Regions from separate parts of the Caulobacter sp. Root487D2Y genome, predicted to be linked through region 1. Evidence: predicted binding sites of a transcription regulator. Region 1 holds the regulator's gene; the other holds the start of a gene.
What was found. Region 1 encodes HrcA, which represses chaperone genes, less so after heat shock. Its sites were predicted from a motif close to GTTAGCANTCNNNNNNNNNGANTGCTAAC; they were not measured.
Positions count from the first base shown of each region.

Region 1 (4,407 bases):
GGCCCGCTCTACGTCGCCAAACACGACCCCGACGTTCTTCCGCGCCATCTCCAGCGCATAGCCCACCGAAATGTCCGCCGCGGTGAAGGCGTCCCCAGCCAAATACGGCCCGCGCTCCAGCGCCCGCGTCACCAGGGTCAACCGGGTGGTGAACACGTCCATCGCCTGGCGCGCGCTCCAATTGTCGCGCTCGCTTTCCGGCGCGATGTTCCGGGCGCCCGAAACGAAATAGATCGAGGCGGCGAGCCCGGCTTCACCGAGGTGCAGAAACTGCTGGTAGGCGGGAAAGGCCGCGTCCCGCGCGCCCGGCGCCAGCGCCGTCGGCCCGTAGCGCGCCAGGAGGTACTCCATGATCGCGACGGACTCGACCATCGTGACCTCGCCGTCGCGGAGCGCGGGGATGAAACCGGCGGGATTGATGTCGAGGAACTCGGGATCGTTCTCGACTCCGGCCAACAGGTCGACGCCCCGCAGCCGGTACGGCAGACCCATCTCCTCCAGCAGCCAAACGACCCGAAAGCCCCTGCCTTCGCCGAAGACTGTGATCATGGCGGACTTCCTTTCAGGCCCCGGCGCGCCCGTGAAAACGGCTCCGACGACCTAGCCGATCCAAGGGGCAAGGCTCGAGGACAGACCGCTTGCACATTGCAAGCGGTTGGAGATTGACCGGCCTGGTCCTAGTTTGCAAGCAGTTAGGAGTCGGTCATTGAGCGAGACGCATCGATCGGGTTGCCCCATCAATCTGACCCTCGAGCTGCTTGGGGACCGATGGAGCCTCATCGTCATCCGCGACATCATGTTCGGCGATCGCCGCCGCTATCGCGAACTTCTCACGCGCTCGGAGGAGGGCATAGCGTCGAACGTCCTGGCCGATCGCCTGAAGCGGCTCCTGGCGGCGGGCCTGCTCACCAAGGCCCGCGATCCCGGCCACCGCCAAAGCGGGCTCTACACCCTGACGGAGCCCGCGATCCAGTTGTTGCCGGTGCTGGCCCAGATGGGGGCCTGGGGCCGCCGGCATGCGCCGGCCTCCAGGGAGCTTTCGATCAGAGCCCAGCTTCTTGAGGAGGGCGGCCCCGCGATGTGGGAGGCGGTGATGACCGAGTTGCGGGCCGCCCATCTGGGCGGCCCGCCGGCAAAGACCTCCGCGCTCCTGCAGCTTCAGGCGGCGTTCGAGGCGATCATGGCCGAAGGCGCGGCCCCTGGCTGATCAGCCCGAAGAGGCGGGCGTCAAGGAGCCGGGGTCGCCGCGGGACTATTTGGAGACCGCTTCGCGCTGCTTCACGAACAGCTCGCCGATCCCCTTTTCCGCCAGGGCGAACAGCTGGTCGAACTCGCCGCGGGTGAAGCCGCGCTTCTCGCCGGTGGCCTGGACCTCGACGATGTCGCCGGCGTCGGTCAGCACGAAGTTGCTGTCGGCCTCGGCGCTGGAGTCCTCCTCGTAGTCGAGGTCGAGCACCGGGGTGTCCTTGAACACGCCGCAGGAAACGGCCGCCACCTGGCCCAGGATCGGGTCGGTCTTCAACACCCCTTCCTCGATCAGGTAGTTGACCGCGATGCGCAGGGCGACCCAGGCACCGGTGATGGCGGCGGTGCGGGTGCCGCCGTCGGCCTGGATGACGTCGCAGTCCAGGCTGATCTGGCGCTCGCCCAGGGCCTTCATGTCCACCACGGCCCGCATGGAGCGGCCGATCAGGCGCTGGATTTCCTGGGTGCGGCCGCTCTGCTTGCCCAGGGCGGCCTCGCGCCGGCCGCGGGTGTGGGTGGCGCGGGGCAGCATGCCGTACTCGGCCGTGACCCAGCCGGCGCCCTTGTTGCGCATCCAGCCGGGGACGCTTTCCTCGACCGTGGCGGTGACCAGCACCTTGGTGTGGCCGAAGCTGACCAGGCACGAGCCCTCGGCGTAGCGGTTGACGCCCGTTTCCAGCGTGACTTCGCGCGTTTGGTCTGGGGCGCGTTCGGACGGACGCATGGAAAACTCCGGGGCTTTGCGTGATAGGATGGGGCCGCTTATCCTAGTTAGGACGGTCGTCCAATCCCGTCGAAACCCGAGGGACCTTCCCGAGGGGGCCCTCAGAGACTTGGGCGGGCGCGTTCGAAGGCTAAATGACACAGCTCTTTTCGGGATTTTCCGCGCAGACTCCCAGTCTCACCGACCTGGACGCCCGCGCCCGCGACATCTTCCGACGGGTGGTCGAATCCTATCTGGAAACCGGCGAACCGGTCGGATCGCGGACCATTTCGCGCGGCGGGATGCAGCTGTCGCCGGCTTCGATCCGCAACACCATGCAGGACCTGGCCCAGCTGGGCCTGCTGGACGCCCCGCACACCAGCGCCGGCCGCATCCCGACCCATGCGGGCCTGCGGATGTTCGTCGACGGCCTGCTGGAGGTGGGCGACATCGGCGAGGAGGAGCGGCGAACCATCGAGGCCCGCCTGTTCGCCCACGGCCGCTCGTTCGAGGAGGCGATGGGCGAGGCCAGCGCCATCCTGTCGGGCCTGGCCGGCGGGGCCGGCGTGGTGGTCGCCCCGGTCCGCGAGGGCGGGGTCAAGCACGTGGAGTTCGTGGCCCTGGGGGCCGACCAGGCCTTGGCGATCATGGTGTTCGACGACGGCACGGTCGAGAACCGGCTGATGCGGCGCTCGGCCGGCGTCACCCCCGCCTCGCTGCAGGAGGCCTCCAACTTCCTCAACGCCCGCCTGCGGGGCCGCACCCTGCAGGAGGCCAAGGTCGAGATGGCGGCCGAGCTGGACACCGCCCGGCGTGAACTGGACGCCACGGCGGCGCGTTTGGTCGAGGACGGCCTGGCGGCCTGGAGCGGCGGCGACGGCGACGAGCGCGCCCTGATCGTCCGGGGCCGGGCCAACCTGCTGGCCGACGCCAGCGCCCGGGAGGATCTGGAGCGCGTGCGGAGGCTGTTTGACGACCTGGAGCAGAAGGGCCAGCTGATCGGCCTGCTGGACGACGTTCGCGGCGCCGAGGGCGTGCGCATTTTCATCGGGGCCGAAACGCGACTCTTTTCGCTTTCGGGTTCCTCCTTGATCGCGGCGCCCTATATGACGGGCCGACAGAAGGTGCTGGGGGCGATCGGCGTGATCGGCCCCACCCGCTTAAACTATGCCCGGGTGATCCCGCTGGTGGACTATACCGCCCGCGTGCTCGGCCGGATGATGGACGGATAAGGACTGAGAGATGACCGACGAACAAACGCCGGCCGAGGACGTGGCCTTCGAGGCCGATGACGCTTCGCAGGAAATCGAGGCGCTGAAGCTGGAAGTGGCGGCCCTGAAGGATCAGGCGCTGCGCTACGCGGCCGAGGCCGAGAACACCAAGCGCCGGGCCGAGCGCGAGTCGAACGACGCGCGCGCCTACGCCATCCAGAAGTTCGCCCGCGACCTGCTGGGCGTGGCCGACAACCTGTCGCGCGCCACGGCCCTGAGCCCGCGCGATTCGCAGGACCCGGCGGTGACCAACTACATCATCGGCGTCGAGATGACCGAGAAGGAGCTGGTGGCGGCCTTCGAACGCAACGGTCTGAAGAAGATCGACCCGAGCAAGGGCGAGAAGTTCGACCCCCACCTGCACCAGGCGGTGATGGAGCAGCCCTCGGACGAGGTCGCCGCCGGCGGCGTCATCCAGGTGCTGCAGGCCGGCTACGAGCTGATGGGCCGCCTGGTCCGTCCCGCCATGGTCGCCGTGGCCGCCAAGGGCTCGACGGGCCCGGGCGCGCCGGCGGAACCCGCCGCGGCGGGACAGAACCCGTACGCCAGCAACGGCGCGGACACCGGCGGTTCGTTCGACACCAAGGCCTAGAGTTTTGCTCAACTTAACAGCCGTCATCCCGGGCCTTGTGCCCGGGACCCCTGGTTCAGCCCGCACGTGAAGTGCAAGCGGTTCGCCAGCGAACCGCCCCCTCCGCACCTGCGGCGGACAGAGGGGTCCCGGGCACAAGGCCCGGGATGACGAGCTGATAGAGAGTGCTCAACCCCCTCCCGCGATCAGATCCGCCAACCCTCGCGCGCCGGCCACGGCGTCCGCCCAGGCGACGTCGAAGTCCGCGTCGTCGCCGTAGTACGGATCGGCCACGGACTTGCCCCGGCGGCCCTCGACGGCGTCCAGCAGCAACAGCAGCTCGGCCATCGCGTCGGACGGCCGGATCCGCTTCAAGTCGGCCAGGTTGTCCCGATCCAGCGCGACCACGTGCGTGAAGCGGTGGAAATCCTCGGGCTTCACCTGCCGGCCGCGATAGGCCGAGATCTCGACGCCGTGCCGGCGGGCCACCGCCTGGGCCCGGCGGTCGGGCGGATCGCCGACGTGCCAGCCGCCGGTGCCGGCCGAATCGATCTCGACCTCCAGGCCGCGCCGCTCGGCCTCCCGGCGGAAGGCGGCCTCGGCCAGGGGCGAGCGAC
Region 1 is NZ_LMFD01000001.1:599,001-603,407, reverse strand. Features, by position in the region: gene ASD38_RS02715 (glutathione S-transferase family protein) at 1-549, opposite strand, end outside; gene ASD38_RS02710 (winged helix-turn-helix transcriptional regulator) at 707-1,207, shown strand; gene rph (ribonuclease PH) at 1,253-1,969, opposite strand; gene hrcA (heat-inducible transcriptional repressor HrcA) at 2,104-3,180, shown strand; gene grpE (nucleotide exchange factor GrpE) at 3,191-3,811, shown strand; gene ASD38_RS02690 (low molecular weight protein-tyrosine-phosphatase) at 3,980-4,407, opposite strand, start outside.

Region 2 (4,407 bases), 400 kb from region 1:
CACGCGGCCTGACGCGCAGCCCGCGCAAAGAAAAAGGGCGGGACCTTTCGGCCCCGCCCTTCTCCTTCGTTCAGCGAGAGCTGACCTAGATTTCTCTTAGAAATCCATGTCGCCGCGCGGGATCGACATGTCGATCCCGGCCTCCTTGGAAGGATGGGCGACTTGAATGGATTTCTCTTAGAAATCCATGTCGCCCATGCCGCCCATGCCGCCGCCCGGAGGGCCGCCGGCGCCGGCGTTCTTCTTGGGCGCTTCGACGATGGCCGCTTCGGTGGTGATCAGCAGGCCGGCCACCGAGGCGGCGTCCTGCAGAGCGGTGCGGACCACCTTGGCGGGGTCGATGACGCCGTCGGTGATCAGGTCGACATACTGCTCGGTCTGGGCGTTGAAGCCGAAGGTCGGGCTGTCGTTTTCCAGGATCTTGCCGACCACGATCGAGCCTTCGACGCCGGCGTTCTCGGCGATCTGACGGATCGGAGCCTGCAGGGCGCGACGGACGATCGCGATGCCGGCGGTCTGGTCGTCATTGTCGCCGACCAGGGTCGCCAGGGCCTTGGAGGCCTTCAGCAGAGCCACGCCGCCGCCCGGGACGATGCCTTCTTCCACGGCCGCGCGGGTCGCGTTCAGGGCGTCGTCGACGCGGTCCTTCTTTTCCTTCACCTCGACTTCGGTCGAGCCGCCGACGCGGATGACCGCGACGCCGCCGGCCAGCTTGGCCAGACGCTCTTGCAGCTTTTCCTTGTCGTAGTCCGAGGTGGTGTCCTCGATCTGCTTCTTGATCTGCGAGATGCGGGCTTCGATGGCCGACTTCTCACCGACGCCGTCCACGATGGTGGTGTCGTCCTTGGTGATCGAGACCTTCTTGGCCTTGCCCAGCATGTCGAGCGAAACGTTCTCGAGCTTGATGCCGAGGTCTTCGCTGACGACTTGGGCGCCGGTCAGGATGGCGATGTCTTCCAGCATGGCCTTGCGGCGATCGCCGAAGCCCGGAGCCTTGACGGCGGCGACGCGGAGACCGCCGCGCAGCTTGTTGACCACCAGGGTGGCCAGGGCTTCGCCCTCTACGTCCTCGGCGATGATCACCAGCGGACGGCCCGACTGGACGACGGCTTCCAGCACCGGCAGCAGCGGCTGCAGCGACGACAGCTTCTTTTCGAACAGCAGGATGAGCGGCTCTTCGAGCTGAACTTCCATCTTGTCGGCGTTGGTGATGAAGTACGGCGACAGGTAGCCGCGGTCGAACTGCATGCCTTCGACGACGTCGAGTTCGGTTTCGGCGGTCTTGGCTTCCTCGACGGTGATGACGCCTTCGTTGCCGACCTTGTCCATGGCCTTGGCGATCATCTCGCCGACGTCCTTGTCACCGTTGGCCGAGATGGTGCCGACCTGGGCGATCTCGTTGTTGGTGGTGACCTTCTTCGACGACGCCTTGATGGAGTCGACGACGACGTGGACGGCCTTGTCGATGCCGCGCTTCAGGTCCATCGGGTTCATGCCGGCGGCGACCGACTTGAGGCCTTCCTGGACGATGGCTTGGGCCAGCACGGTGGCGGTGGTGGTGCCGTCGCCGGCCTTGTCATTGGTCTTGCTGGCGACTTCGCGGATCATCTGCGCGCCGAGGTTCTCGAAGCGATCGCTCAGTTCGATTTCCTTGGCGACCGAGACGCCGTCCTTGGTCGAGCGCGGGGCGCCGAAGGACTTTTCGATCACGACGTTGCGGCCCTTGGGGCCCAGGGTCACCTTCACCGCGTTGGCGAGGATGTTGACGCCGCGCAGCATCTTGTCGCGCGCGTCCGAGGAGAAATAAACGTCTTTAGCGGCCATTTGAGAGCCCTTCTAAAAGAGAAACTTGGGTCGAAAGCGGAGGACGGTCGGGGCTTAGCCCTCGACGATGCCCAGAACGTCGCTTTCCTTCATGATCAGCAGATCCTGGCCGTCCACCTTCACTTCGGTGCCGGACCACTTGCCGAACAGGATGCGGTCGCCGGCCTTCACGTCGAGCGCGACGATGTCGCCCTTGTCGTTGCGGGCGCCGGGGCCGACGGCGACGACTTCGCCTTCCTGCGGCTTTTCCTTGGCGGTGTCGGGGATGATGATCCCGCCCTTGGTCTTCGTTTCTTCTTCGACGCGCTTCACAAGGACGCGGTCGCCAAGCGGGCGAAATTTCATGGGTCGTTCTCCGTCGGGACGGTTTTAAAGATATGGTCCGTCGGCAAGCGGGGAGCGTCGCTGTTAGCAGTCGCTCCCATCGAGTGCCAACGCCGGGCAGGAGTTAGGACCGGCGGTGTGGGGAGTCAAGGACAAGGGCCGTCGATTTGCTGTGGGCGAAATGGGTTCAAGGTCGGATGACGGACGCAAATCGCCCCGGAACGACGGGCCGGAACGACAGGAACGAGGACGGCGGCATGAAGACGATCCTGATCGCGGCGAGCCTGCTCATCCTCGGCGCCTGCGCCACCGAAGCGTCCCTGCCGGTGCGCACGGTGACGGATGTCGACGCCGACGCCGGCGTGGTCGAACTGGTCGGCGGCCAGGACCTGGAGATCGCCCTGCCGCTGAACGCCGGCACGGGCTATGCGTGGCGGCTGGACCATGAGGCGCCGCCCCTGCTGGCCGGCGGCTCCAGCTTCGTGACCGAGGCCAAGGCGCCGGGCGCGCCGGTCCGCGCGGTCTATCGCTACACGGCCGTCGGACACGGCCGGGCCGACCTGGCCTTCACGCTCAAGCGGCCGTGGGAGGCCGACCGTCCCGGCGACCGCAAGGTCGTGTTCCATGTCAGGGTGCGCTGATGATCGACCATATCGGACTGACCGTACGCGACCTCAAGGCCTCCAAGGCCTTCTACGACGCCGCCTTCGCGCCGCTGGGGATCGAGGTGGTGATGAGCGTCAGCGCCGAGGAGACCGGCGCCTACGGCCATCTCGGCTACGGCCCCAGCGCCGACGGCCGCGACATCCAGGCCGGCAAGCCCAGCTTCTGGATCGGCGGCGGCGAGACCCTGACCGGTCCCCTGCACGTGGCCTTCACGGCCCGCAGCCGCGCGGCGGTCGACGCCTTCCACGCCGCGGCCCTGGCCGCCGGCGGACGCGACAATGGACCGCCGGGGATTCGGCCGCATTATCACCCCAACTACTATGGAGCTTTCGTGCTCGACCCGGACGGCCGAAATGTCGAGGCTGTCTGCCATGCGCCCGCCTAAGCGGTTGGAGACCAGACCAGCGTGACGATTTCGAGCTACGGCCTTTCGCTCATCCTGGCGATCATCGCCTGCGTGATTGGCGGCGTGTTGGGCGGCCTGACCCTGGTCCGGCCCGGTTCGGTGCTGGGCCTGAGCGCCCTGGAGGGCGGCGGCCCCTCGGACAAGGATGAGGACGACGAGGCGGCTTCGCCCGCCGCCGGCCGCCTGGGCGAGGGCAAGTCCGAGGGCCGGGCCCTGGGCGGCCTGCTGATCCTGTCGCACGCCACCGCGGCCCTGTTCCTGGGCTACCAGTCCCATGTCGGGGCGGCCATGGCCTTCGCCCTGGCCATGGCCTGGACCGGCGCCGCCCTGGGCCGCGCCGTCTCGGCCCTGGTCGACCGCAACCGCGACAGGTTCAACCTGAGCAGCCTGGCCTTCGAGGTCATGATCGCCGTCACCCTGTCGCTGCCGTTCTTCAACGCCGGCCGGCTGGTGGTGCTGCGCGGGCACGGGATGCTGGTCTAGCGGCTGCATCCTGGCGGGATCCAGGCCCAAAATCCGTTGTCATCCCGGAAGCCTCGCAGAGGCTGTCCGGGACCCAGGGGACTGGGCCAAGGCAATGCGGCCGCCCCTGGGTCCCGGACAAGCGCTGCGCGCTTTCCGGGATGACAACTCAAAATCCAGATGAACTGGCCTCGCTGCCGCCCTACCCCCTGGCCGGCCCCCGCAGGGTCTGGGACGGGCTCTCGCCGAACATCGTCCGGTAGGTCACCGAGAACCGGCCCAGCTCCCAGAAGCCGTGGTCGAGGGCCACCTGGGTGACCGACGCCCCGGCCTGGCGGCCGGCGACCAGCGCCTTGCGGGCGGACGACAGGGCCCGCAGCCGCAGATAGGTCCTGGGGCCCACGCCCAGCCCCTCCTCGAACGCCCGGTTCAGGGTGCGGCGCGACAGGCCCAGGGCCTGGCAGAGCTCCGGGATCGGGACGCCCCGGCCGGTGCGGTCGTCCAGATAGTCCTCGACCTGGCGCAGGATGCGGGCGCTGTTGATCCGGACCTGCCGGCCCGGTTCGCGGTCGCCCGCCTCGGCGACGGCGGTCAGGAACCCCTCCAGCGCCTCGTCGCGCAGGCCGGCCTGGGCCTGGGGCTCGAGACCCGGGCCCAGGCGCATCAGACGCTCGAGGCGCCGGGCGATCTCCTGGGCGATCGCCGCGGCGCGCGCCGGCCTGAGC
Region 2 is NZ_LMFD01000001.1:994,896-999,302, reverse strand. Features, by position in the region: gene ASD38_RS04605 (sensor histidine kinase) at 1-12, shown strand, start outside; gene groL (chaperonin GroEL) at 178-1,824, opposite strand; gene groES (co-chaperone GroES) at 1,879-2,169, opposite strand; gene ASD38_RS04590 (protease inhibitor I42 family protein) at 2,406-2,789, shown strand; gene ASD38_RS04585 (VOC family protein) at 2,789-3,199, shown strand; gene ASD38_RS04580 (hypothetical protein) at 3,227-3,703, shown strand; gene ASD38_RS04575 (AraC family transcriptional regulator) at 3,885-4,407, opposite strand, start outside.
Region 2: groES (co-chaperone GroES) is a predicted target of HrcA. The motif match lies at 2,232-2,260, and genes of this name have one in related genera.